3 regions of the Dysgonomonas sp. HDW5A genome follow, and region 1 is predicted to be linked to each of the others. Evidence: riboswitches for the same ligand, from Rfam matches in the RefSeq annotation. Region 1 holds a riboswitch; each other region holds the start of a gene.
The links. A riboswitch is a leader RNA that binds a small molecule or an ion and turns the genes downstream of it on or off. The one in region 1 is predicted to bind cobalamin.

Region 1 (4,282 bases):
CGGCTAAAGAAGAATTAGAGAAAGCAATTAACGAAACTGAATTTTCGGCTCCTATTTGCCCTGTATATCAAAATGTAACAACAGTTGCTGAAACAGAACCTGCTACAATCAAGAAAAACCTGATTGCTCAATTGACTGCTCCTGTAAAATGGACTCAATCGGCTGAACATATGATTGCTGACGGTGCTACTGAATTTGTAGAACTAGGACCGGGATCAGTTCTTCAAGGTCTTGTTAAAAAGATCAATAAAGAAATTGCTACCAGCGGAAAACAATAAGATCAAAATCGCAGATTATTTATTACTCTGCTTACACTAAATAATAAAAAAGGCATCCCGAAAGAGATGCCTTTTTTTATTTCAACTGAAATAAACTTTTTATTTTAATATTGGACTTCCTACAGGCACAATATTTTTACCGAAAAAGCTATTCAAATATTTTGCTGCTAATACATAGAATGTAAGCAACGATATAGCCAACTCTGCATAAGCTGCTACCGCATGCCATACATGACCACAACCAAAAGAGTCTAATGCTAGCCCTAAGAATAAGACTACAATTAGAAGTAAAAGAACAAACATCGCTTTCGACATTTTAAGTCCTGATATAGTAAAGATAATTGTCAATATCATATACCCGACAAAAACAAAACCCAATTGCTTTACATCTACCGCCTGTGCCAATGTATCCCCAAAACAACCAAGCTTGATCAACCAGCTCATAGCCATACCAATCCAGAATAAGCCGTAGGCACTAAAGGCTGTCGCTCCAAATAAATTGTTATGCTTAAAATCAAATAAAGAAGCTATTAATTGTGCAATACCACCCAAAAATATAGCCCAAGGTAATACCAAAGAAAGACCTGAAGTCAATTCCATCTTTTGAGATGATGCTACAAGTGTTACAATCGCCAAACCAAACAATCCGAGTGTGGTAGGATCGGCAACTTCAATTTTCACGTTTTTTGTTTCCATTTATAATTTTTAATTGAAGGCGCAAAAATAGCAAATATAAAGTTACAGCAACACTCCAATCATAGAATCTATAAAGCACGCCCTCTTATCACGTTTACCTATGTTGCTTATTCTACAGATTACGTTCTCTCAAAAAAGTTGATTCCATAAGATTATGTTTGAATTTTATTCATAAAACTGAAAGATAAAGGAGACATCCAACAGAGCGATATACGACACATAATTTTCTTTTTGGAAAACATTTTTCAATATTGTTAATAACTAATTTTCCATTTTGAACAACTTTCTCATTTTTTATTCACAACTTTGTTATTAATTATTGGTGTCATTGATCCGTTGTCTCGGATAAATGATGAAAAGGGAATCAGGTGTAAATCCTGAACAGACCCGCTGCTGTAAACTCTACACCGGTCTAAGAACAAATCTCAAACCACTGTTGAAAAACGGGAAGGATGTTCTAAAAGACAGAGTAAGTCAGAAGACCTGCCGATAAAATAATAGTTTTGTCTTTCGTGGATTAAAGACAATTCAGCACAAAGTAAAATTCAGTTTTGATTATTTAATTGGTATTTATATACATCATCTCACATTCGGGGATGTTTGTTATGTATATTCCGTTATCTACAAGTCTGTATTTATACTTACCCAACAATCCGAAAAAGCGAAAAAATTTTACAGAAGCAAAGCTTCATAAATAGGAAGTACAGAAAGTATCTTAAGTTCACAGAACTATTTATTGCTTTGACAAGTAAAATATTGATAAGCAGATATTATTCTGGAATAGATAATAAATAGGCCTGAGACCTAAATTAAATAACAAACTAAAAAATTACAATTATGGAAAAAATATGTCCACGTTGTTCGACATCATTCAGATGCAGAGAAGACAGAGTTGAATTATGCAATTGCTCCAAAACCAATAAAGCGATAGGTTTACGCGATTATGTTAAAGATACATATGATGGATGCCTTTGTCCTACATGTCTTGAAGTAGCAAACAGCACATTTTATAATATTGGAATAAATCCTAAATTTCTAAATAAAAAAAAGACTGTTTGACTGTTTGAAAGAAACATTGCATTTTACCGAAATAACGAAAGGCACTCTTGTATAAGAGTGTCTTTTATTTTTCAAGAAAAGAGTATATATAAGAAGAATCCGCATAAATCTTCGAATTTATTAACAAACGAAATCTAAAATTAAAACTTCTATACCCTCTACAACATCATTTAATCCTTTTTAGGACAATGGGGCTCCTGCACTACAAAGAGGCTAAATGAAATTCTGTACTTTTATCAACCTTATACTGATCTACAGAATTCTCTGTTCAGCAATAGAAATATTTTTATGAAAAATCAACTAAACGATGAACTCGTTGCGGCTATCCGAAATAATGTATCAGACGATATCAATATAGCGAATCTCCTTATGGACATACTTTCGATGGGTAAAGAAGCAGTCTATCGCCGGCTGAGAGGAGACGTTCCTTTTACTCTTGAGGAAGCATTCCTGATATCTTCGAAGTTATCTATTTCACTGGATAATACTGTAAATATAAAAAATTCGAAACATGCATTCTACGATTTAGATTTAGACTTGAACCTGAACGAACAAAAGAATCCTCTCGACTACTACTGTGAAAAACTGGAACATTGTATTCGGCTATTTCAAAAAATGCATAAATCTGAGGACTCCAAAGCACGACTGGCGATAAACAGTTTGCCTTATATGTTTTATCTTCCTTATCGGCATATTGCCAAATTTCGTTTATACAGGTGGATATATCAAATGCAGGCAACCCCTCATATGGGAACTTATAAGGACATGGTGGTTCCTCTAAAAATTTCAGATACTGAAAAAAGGTTTGTAGCCGAACACAGACACATTTCACACACAACTTTTATAATGGATCAGAATGTGTTTAAATCGTTCATTGGCGATGTCAATTATTTTTATAAACTAAATTTATTATCAGATATAGATGTCAAACTTATCAAGAATGAATTAATGGAGATGATATCTGAACTTGAATCTATAGCTGCAAAAGGCACGCAGAGAACAGGGACAGAGGTAAGCATCTATATATCGAATATCGACTTAGAGTCTTCCTACATACATTTCGAATACGGGGGTAGTGAAAATAGTTTCTTAAGGGTATTTTCCATCAACATTATAGACTCTCAGAACCTGACTGTTTGTAACATCCAAAAAGAATGGATAGACTCTCTTAAAAGGTATTCTACCTTAATTTCGGAGAGTGGAGAAATGGAACGTATCCGGTTTTTCAATCAACAACGCGATCTAGCCCTTAGCATGGGAAATACATAAGTAAGGAAAGTCGGGACTAAAATTAGTCCCGACCTTTTTTCAATCTACATATTGATATTCGAAAAGATATCCTTTAGCAAACAAAGGTTAGTTAGATAAATTCTTGTTTAAAGAGAAGGTGTTATTTTCTCCAAATGTTTGAGATATATTTCTTTTGAATGGTCTATCTGTGGATTTTTCATCACATCATAAAAATGAAAGCTCTCTATTCGAGATAATCCTATAAACTGATTCATTTGATGAAATCCAAACATGACCCCATCATCCACACTGTGTTGTCTGAAAAATTCGTCTTCAATTGTAAAAGCTTCTTCCGGAGCATTCCACGTTGTAGTCAACATATACTTTCTGCCATGCAAAGCCCCTCCTGTTCCATAATTACGTGTAGGGTTCGCCGAACGTCTACCATCAGACACATAGATTTTTTGATGACCTTCGGAAAATACACGGTCAATATATTCTTTAAAGCCAAAAGGTAACTGAAACCACCAGATAGGTGTATGATAAATAATTACGTCTGCCCAAACAAACTTTTCGACCTCTTCGCTCAAATTATACTCGCTATTTATATCGGTAAATTTGATTTCATATTCTCCACTATTTTTAAAATAACCGGCAGTCCAGTCTGATAATGTTTTATTCAGTTGACCTTCCGATTCGCCCAATTTTTGACCTGCATTTATTACAAATATTTTTTTCATAACCTTAATATTGATCTTTTTTATAATTACGATACAAAAATAGAGAGGATTAATTAATAATCAAAATAATATAATTCATATATTTGTATCACAATTATAATATATAAAATTTATGGTAAATCTTGAATGGTTCAGAACATTCAAAGCAATATACGAGACAGGATCACTTACGGCTGCTGCAAACAAGCTATACATATCTCAGCCCGGAGTTAGTTTACATCTGACATCGTTGGAAGCTCATATCGGATACAAACTGTTTGATAGAGGAACCCGAAAAAT
Region 2 (4,282 bases), 360 kb from region 1:
CGATTGGAAATCCAGGATCAGGCGATATCAGAACAAAAATAGACTACAGTAAACATCGTGGCTATTTCTTGTTTGGAGCAGGTATGTATTCCAACTTAGATGGTGCGGCCGGATACAGAATAGTGGATTCAAAAAATGACCGGTTAGATATTTTTGCAACCCACAATTCTACTGATGGTAAAATAAAATACCTAAATCCAAATTCTCTTCTTGACCAAGCCAAAGCTAAAAACATGGAGAATCTGATAAAAGCAAAATACAGCCACGACTTTGAATCATTAACATGGCATGTGAACGGATCATTCTTTAATAACACCTTTAACTATTATGGCAATCCCTACATATTCAGTGCGGCGGATCAAGATCCTTCTCTTTATGAAGGTTTTATGAAGAACAATCAGAATATTAATGTTATTGAAGCTGAAACAGGAATAACATCCAAAGAACAAAACGATGCATTGTATTATTCTGCAAATGTAAAATACAATAACTTCTCTACTAAATATGGCCCCAATGTAAATTATGACGGTATTTCGGGAAGTATATTCGACGCCTTGGTTAACATTGCAGCTCCCCTGCAAACAGATCATAAAGCCGGTGTAGAAGGAGGTATATTTTTCCAAACATTTAGCAATACAGACTTTCTTCCTTTGTTAGATAAGGATCCGTTTCATAATCTGACTATTTTTAAAGCTAAGCCATATTATAGTATAGAAGGTGGAAATTTTCAATTGTCTTTAGGTGCTAACATAAATTGGGCATCTGACATTGAGAACAAATTTGTAGTTGCTCCGGCAATCAAAACATCTTGGAACTTCGATGAAAAAAGTTTATTGTATTTCAATGTAGATGGAGGCATAAATGACAATAATGTTGTAGAAATGAACCGTGTGAATCGATATATCAACCCCGCATCACGTGTATTTATTTCTCAAACATTATACGACGCACAAATTGGTGTAAGATCGGGAGTTATAAGTGGTTTTGAGTTTGACATCTTCGGCGGTTATAAATATACGAAAGACGAACACCTGTTTGTTCCAAACGAATCACCATCATGGGGTAACGTATCTGAAATGATGTATGCAAATTTAGGTGCCGGACATTTTGGCGGGGCATTAAAAACAAAATTGATCCCATATACCGATCTTTCTTTAAAAGCTCTGACTCACTTTTACAGTGTCAGCAAATATACTTTAACCGATACAGCCCCTGACAAAAAAGAAGCATGGGGACTGCCCAGCTTCACTCTTGATTTTAATGCTGATTTTTCATTTATCGAGAATCTCACGTTCTCAGTTAATTACATATTCGAAGGAGGACGTAAGACATATGTAAACAATGCTTCAACCAATATGAACAATATCAATGAGCTAAATATCAAAGGAAGCTATAACATATTAGACTGGCTATCATTCTATGTGAAAGCAAACAACGTTATGAGCCAAAAATATGAAAGATATTACGGCTATACCAATCAAGGAATTAATGCCCTTGGAGGAATAAGCTTAAAATTCTAAACTAAAGATTCTTATACAATAGAACAGCCCTTTTCTTATATTCGAGAGAGGGCTGTTTTATTATATATAGTTAAATAGCAAATCTGAGAAAAAAAAGAGATTTTGGTTATAGCCTGCTTGATGCTTTATGGCTTAATTTGCATTAAAATAGAATATATTAAACAGATATATAACAAACAATCAATTACTAACTCGAAATCTAAAGCTGTGCCCGGAAAACACATTCCATAATATCTCAATTTATATAGGACTCTCCTTCTCCTATAGGCACATTCTTGGAACAAAAGATCTTTCCTTCATTTAGGAAAGATTTTTTTGTTTCTTTAGCTAACATCAATCAGACATTTTATTATCTTTACAACTGTTTTTGGTGTTATTCTATCACAATGCTCGATGGAATAATGAAAAGGGAATCCGGTGAAAATCCGGAACAGACCCGCTGCTGTAAGCTTCATTAAGAGTTTCTAGACAATACTCAAACCACTGTCGCAAACAGTGAACAGAAAGCAGTAAACAACAAATTTGTTGATAACTGATAACTGCCAGCTGAAGGATGGGAAGGGTGTTTAGAAATGAAGTAAGTCAGAAGACCTGCCGAAAATAGTACAGGCAAACAACTTTCGGGAAATAAAGTTAATGCAACACATCATTCAAATAAACCATTTGACCTTTAAAAATATAAAGAATGGATAAAACATGTCCTAGTTGCTCTTCTACATTCACCTGTCGAGTGGATCAGATAGAATTGTGTAACTGCACAAAATTAAATCTGGAGAAAGGAGTCAGAGAATACATCAAGACCACATACGGAAATTGTCTTTGCTTTGATTGCCTGAAGAAAATAAACGACAAATTTTCACTTTTATCCGTAAGTAAAACAATTGAATAAGGATGCTAAATTTGAAAACAGAAATTAGTCATTTATCAATTCTTTTAATACAAGTAAAATGATTAAATTTGGAAATAGATTTTGTATAAGATGAAATATACCCTCAGTGTTATCAAAAAAGATTCTAATAACTAAAATTATAAACAAAACCGAATAAACAATGCTAAACGAATTTACAATCAGTCGAGGAAAAGCGATGATTAATTTCTCGCTGAAATATTGTGACAACCGTCAGAAACTTTTGAATAGTTATGGTTTTAAAAAAGTAATCGACTCATTTATTCAGGTATTGAAGAAAGATAACGTCATTATATATGACTATTATATTAAATACTTCAATAATAAAGATGATGAATTTGCTCAATCACTTGTTCAAGTATTCAAGTTTCTAACAGTTTGTGACGAAAACGAGATAGTAAAAGTAGACAATAGATATTCGGTTTGCTTCGCAGATAAAGATCTTTTCATTGAACTTATCGAACTATTATATTCATACTGGAGACGTTTAGACCGCATCTCTATTGTACGCAACTCGAGCCTTGGCGAAGGTTTGCAAGATGTTAGGTTTACTCAGGCAAATTCTCAATTCAACGACCTTATCCTTGCAACCTATCGCCGCATCGAAGAAACGGTTATGGGATTCCAACACAGAGTATATCGTCAACTGATTGCAGGGGCTAATGCCGGTCTTATCCTGAATGACGAAGTATCATGGAATTGTCCTATTGAATATAAAGGACTATCGGCAGTGCCATTTATTAGTACTGTGATATTTCAACCACCATTGATTACTTATACTAAGCGAAATACACGTGACGGAATTTTTCAGGAACACTCTTCGAATCCCGTTGCAAATATATCTTTGAATGACGATGAATGGTTTGTATTCCCTGCCTGGGTTGGCAATATGCTTACATTTGTTTATTTCCACAAAGACTTTATCGATCACGGTTTAGGCTTGTCTAATCTTTTCGAATTAGCAACACCAAGCAGTTATATCGGTAAGAAACCCGATATGATCTATGTATTTGGTTATGCCGACGGTCATGAAGAAAAACGTACTTTCTACTACAAAGACAAACAGAATGACATCCTTATCGGATATGCAAACTATTGCGATGATATCGACTACTTCGGTTATATGAAAAAAATGCTCCTTACACTTCACAATGTGAAGCAAATGGAGAATGGTCGTTTACCAATACACGGTGCGATGGTAAACATTGCATTGAAGAACGGAAAAGAATCAAATATCATCATCATGGGTGATAGTGGTGCCGGAAAATCTGAAAGCCTAGAGGCATTCCGCAACCTGAATGAAAAATATATCAGACACATGCGTATCATTTTCGATGACATGGGTTATTTGAATATCGAAGCCGATGGCTCGGTAAAAGGATATGGTACTGAGATCGGAGCATTTGTCCGTGTGGATGACCTTGATCCTTCATACGCTTATCAACAATTAGACCGTGGAATATATACAAATCCGGATAAAGTAAATGCCCGTGTAACTATTCCGGTTTCAACTTATGAAGTTATTTCGAAAGGATACAAAGTAGATTATATGCTTTATGCCAATAATTATACTGAGACCGATCAGAAAATTAAATTTTTCGATAATCTGGATAAAGCTATCGAGGTTTTTGAAGACGGAGCAAGAAAAGCGAAAGGAACTACAACTGAGGTTGGTTTAGTAAAATCTTATTTTGCAAACCCATTCGGACCTGTTCAGGAAAGAGAAGTTGCGGAGAAATTAGTTCGCCAATACTTCACAAAGATGAATGAGAACCAAGTTAAGATCGGTGAAATACATACATCTCTTGCTATTGACGGTCAAACTAAAGAAGGTCCACGTTTAGCTGCAGAAGAA
Region 3 (4,282 bases), 1.8 Mb from region 1:
ATAATATGTCCTAAATTTTACTTTTCACGTTTGCGTAACAAAAATACTTCTTTTTTTCGTTTATTGAAATACTTTTGTAGTCTAAAATGCTTTTTAAGGATTTAGACCTTTTGTTATACTCTGGTAAGCATAAGTGCAACTAAGTGTTATACTTAAATAACGTTGCATTATATATTTACTATTAATGCCAATCAGTAACTGAAAAGTGTTACGAAAAAGTGTCATTAGCTACAAAAAGTAAACAATAAAGGTGACAAAGTTGACTACTGAATGTTACTTTTTGATATTTGTTAATTCGTTGTTTATTAGTGATTAATAGTTGAAAAGGTTACAAAAGTAACAAAAGTGACAATTTTTTTACGAGTTCTTTTTTTCTTTGTCTAGCTATTCAATGATCCTTATATAAATAGATAAAATAATTCAATAACTGATTCGGATTATTGCTTAAAATAATTTTGGTAACATAATGAAAAAAATAATAGTACTGGTATTGGCATGTGTCTCGTTAATAGCTTGTAAAGAGACGTCAAAAACGAAGAATGAAAGTGATTTTCAGATGGCAGGAGATGCTCTGGCAGTAAAAGACAGCATTGCAGGTTCGGATTCCCTTTTTAATAATATGGAGTGGATAGATGAAGAGCTTTATCCTAAAAGCAAGGATTTACCTTTGTTTGTATTATCGACAGGTATTTTTCATGGAGATGAAACTTCTCCCGTAATGATACATAAAGGCTGGTTTGGTATTTTTCGGGATAGAGGAAAATATTATATTGCACCTACTACACTTACCATTCAAAAAGCTTTTGATGTTGTTTTGGATGAAAACGAACACAACTCATCAGAGTGGACAGGGTGGGAAGTTAAGACTTCTCATATTGATACTTCTTTGGTCTTGATAAGTAGTTCGCCTCGTTTGTCATCTCACGAGATAAAGACAATACCATTAGACAAAGATTTTATTGAACCGAATGAGAAAATGACATTTACATATAATGGCTCATCGTATACACTATATTCAACAGGTGATTTAAAACCTGCTGAGTATAATAAAGATGAAATGATTGTAAGTAATTATAAACTATATATCAAGGGGAATAAGGACGGAAAAGAAATAAATCAATTGATAGCATCTACCCCTACCTTTGAAGATGCTATATTTAGGGTATTATTTATAGGTGATATTGATAATGATGGCTTTCCAGATTTGGTCTTAAATACGACATATAATTATAATCTTTATAGACCAACGGTTTATCTTTCGTCATTTGCCGACAAAGATCAATTAGTCAAAGTCGTAGGTTTGCATGAAAGTGTTGGCTGCTGAAGCAGAAAGAACTTAGCAGGAGATATAGATAAAATAAATGACTTATATTTGTAGCATCGTTTTGGTGTTATTCGGTCACATTGCTGAAAGAATAATGAAAAGGGAATCCTGTGAAAATCGGGAACAGACCCGCTGCTGTAAGCTTCGCCAACAGTTCTCGAACAATACTCTATACCACTGTTTCTTAATATGAAACGGGAAGGATGTTCAGGATGAAGTAAGTCAGAAGACCTGCCAAAATAAATGAATTCGGATGCTTTCGGGAAACAAAGCAAAGAATCTTAACTATAGATGTTTACGATTGGTAAATATTCTGTCATTATTTTTACATATTGTCATTTTATGGGGTAGGAGAGAATTATAATTTTTCTTTTTTATAACTTGTACCGCTAATTTTGGATAAAACAGAGTAAAGTTAAGCAGATTATATAGTATTGATTTAATAGTAAAGATATTAGTAGGTAAAAATATTAAATAGGTCTTGGATCTTTATAGTAATAAAATGAGAAAAATTTACGAACAATTTGTAGCTCGCGAAAAGCTATTAAATAAACAGTATGGTGAAGCATACTATAAAAGACAACATCAGCGAGGAAAGTTAACGGCCCGCGAACGTATTCTGTTATTGTTCGATGAAGGAACATTCGAAGAAACAGATGCTTATACACCTCCAGTAGGAGGCGGTTCGTTTGGTAAATCGGTTGAAGCTTTAGGTGATGGAGTCGTTACCGGATACGGATCTGTAAACGGAAGATTGGTCTATGCCTATTCACAAGACTTTAGTGTATTGGGAGGCTCATTGGGTATTTCGCATGCCGCTAAAATTGTAAAAATACAGGATATGGCTCTAAAAACCGGAGCACCTGTTGTCGGGCTTATTGATTCGGGTGGTGCCCGTATTCAAGAGGGGGTAAGCAGCTTGAATGGTTACGCTGATATTTTCAAACGGAATGTAATGTCATCGGGGGTAATCCCTCAGATTTCAGTAATAATGGGACCTGCTGCTGGAGGTGCAGTATACTCTCCAGCTCTTACCGATTTTATATTTATGACGGCTGACACAAGCTATATGTTTGTAACAGGTCCTAATGTGGTAAAAGAAGTTCTGAACGAAACAGTATCTACCGAAGATTTAGGAGGTGCATCTGTTCACGGAACTAAATCGGGTGTTGCTGACTTTGTTTACAATGACGATGAAAATACGATCTTGGGAGTAAAGAAACTTCTTTCTTATCTGCCATCCAATAATATGGAGAATCCTCCACTGATACAATCGGAAGATCCTGTCAGCAGGGTAGAGGAGAGCTTGAGAAATATCGTACCCGATGATCCCGATAAACCTTATGATGTAAAAGATATTGTAAAGCTGATTGTCGACAAAGGCGAATTTTTGGAAGTTGCCGAAAACCATGCAGCCAATATATTTACAGCATTTGCCCGTCTGGATGGTCAGGTGGTAGGTATTGTAGCCAATCAGCCTAAAGTAATGGCTGGTACATTGGATATTGACTCGTCCATAAAAGCGGCTCGTTTTATCAATATTTGTGATTCATTTAATATACCTATTATAACACTGGAGGATGTTCCCGGATTTTTACCCGGAACAGATCAGGAGCATGATGGTATTATTCGTCATGGAGCGAAATTACTATACGCATATACTTATGCAACAGTTCCCAAGATTACAGTAATCTTGCGTAAAGCTTACGGTGGTGCATATATCGTAATGAATAGCAAAGGTATTGGTGGCGATTTTAGTTTTGCATGGCCTACAGCCGAAATTGCAGTAATGGGACCCGATGGAGCAATTGCCATCCTTTACAGAAAAGAGTTGAGCGAATCGGAAAATCCGGTGGTGCTTAAAAAGGAACTGACTCAGAAATACAGGGAAGAGGTAACCAACCCTTATATTGCTGATGAAAAAGGATTTGTAGATGAGGTTATTGATCCGGCTCTGACTCGCCATAAAATAATCAGATCTTTAAAGACTCTCGAAAGAAAGACCGAATATAAGCCAAAACGCAAACATGGCAATATGCCTCTTTAATTTGGATAAGAATCAAGATGAAACAAAAGAATAAGATAAAATCAATATTAATAGCCAATCGTGGTGAGATAGCTATTCGCATAGCTAAGACTGCCAAAATAATGGGGATTACTGCGGTGGGTATTCGTACACTTAAAGAGCCCAATGCTCTTTATTTGTCGGCAGTAGATAAAGTTGTCGATTTTCCCGATATAGATAATGGCGGTATTCCCGAATTTCTGGATATAGAATCATTGGTGTTATTAGCCAAAAGAAATCATATCGATGCTATTCATCCGGGATATGGTTATCTGTCTGAAAATGCACAGTTTGCAACTCGTTGTACCGAAGAAGGTATTGTATTTATAGGGCCTTCGCCCCGTATTATTCAAAATATGGGTGATAAGGTAATTGCCAAAGAAATAGCTGCAAAAAATAATGTTCCTATGTTGGGTGGAAGCAATGGAAGTGTTGATACACTAGAAGAAGCATTGGATGTTGCCGAAAAGATAGGTTTTCCACTTATCATAAAAGCTTCTGCCGGAGGTGGTGGACGTGGTATGCGTGTGGTTTATAAGAAATCGGAAATGAAGCAGATGTATTTCTCAGCTTCATCTGAAGCCCAAAATGCATTTAATAATCCGTCGGTATTTATTGAGCGTTTTTTGGAGAATCCCAAACATATCGAATTTCAGATAGTGGGTGACTCACACGGAAATGTAATCCATCTCGGAGAACGTGAATGTTCTGTACAACGCAAACATCAAAAACTGTTAGAGGAAGCTCCATCACCTGCTCTATCCGAAGAACTTCGTGAAAAAATGGCTACTGCTGCCGTTTCTCTAGCGAAAGGTGCAGGATATATCAGTCTGGGGACAGTTGAGTTTCTGCTTGATAAACAAGGTAATTTCTTTTTTATGGAAATGAATACC

Region 2: it holds a riboswitch for cobalamin, as region 1 does, so the genes downstream of both, G7050_RS09685 (cysteine-rich CWC family protein) here and G7050_RS11155 (cysteine-rich CWC family protein) in region 1, are expected to answer to the same signal.
Region 3: it holds a riboswitch for cobalamin, as region 1 does, so the genes downstream of both, G7050_RS03725 (acyl-CoA carboxylase subunit beta) here and G7050_RS11155 (cysteine-rich CWC family protein) in region 1, are expected to answer to the same signal.

What each region holds. Positions count from the first base shown of each region.
Region 1 covers NZ_CP049857.1:2,676,840-2,681,121, reverse strand. The annotation lists gene fabD (ACP S-malonyltransferase) at 1-278, shown strand, start outside; gene G7050_RS11160 (acetate uptake transporter) at 378-974, opposite strand; cobalamin riboswitch at 1,278-1,480, shown strand; gene G7050_RS11155 (cysteine-rich CWC family protein) at 1,812-2,033, shown strand; gene G7050_RS11150 (hypothetical protein) at 2,322-3,302, shown strand; gene G7050_RS11145 (NAD(P)H-dependent oxidoreductase) at 3,410-4,003, opposite strand; gene G7050_RS11140 (LysR family transcriptional regulator) at 4,116-4,282, shown strand, end outside.
Region 2 covers NZ_CP049857.1:2,321,315-2,325,596, reverse strand. The annotation lists gene G7050_RS09690 (hypothetical protein) at 1-1,520, shown strand, start outside; cobalamin riboswitch at 1,872-2,134, shown strand; gene G7050_RS09685 (cysteine-rich CWC family protein) at 2,206-2,409, shown strand; gene G7050_RS09680 (phosphoenolpyruvate carboxykinase) at 2,570-4,282, shown strand, end outside.
Region 3 covers NZ_CP049857.1:893,948-898,229, reverse strand. The annotation lists gene G7050_RS03730 (hypothetical protein) at 467-1,324, shown strand; cobalamin riboswitch at 1,370-1,578, shown strand; gene G7050_RS03725 (acyl-CoA carboxylase subunit beta) at 1,827-3,371, shown strand; gene G7050_RS03720 (acetyl/propionyl/methylcrotonyl-CoA carboxylase subunit alpha) at 3,389-4,282, shown strand, end outside.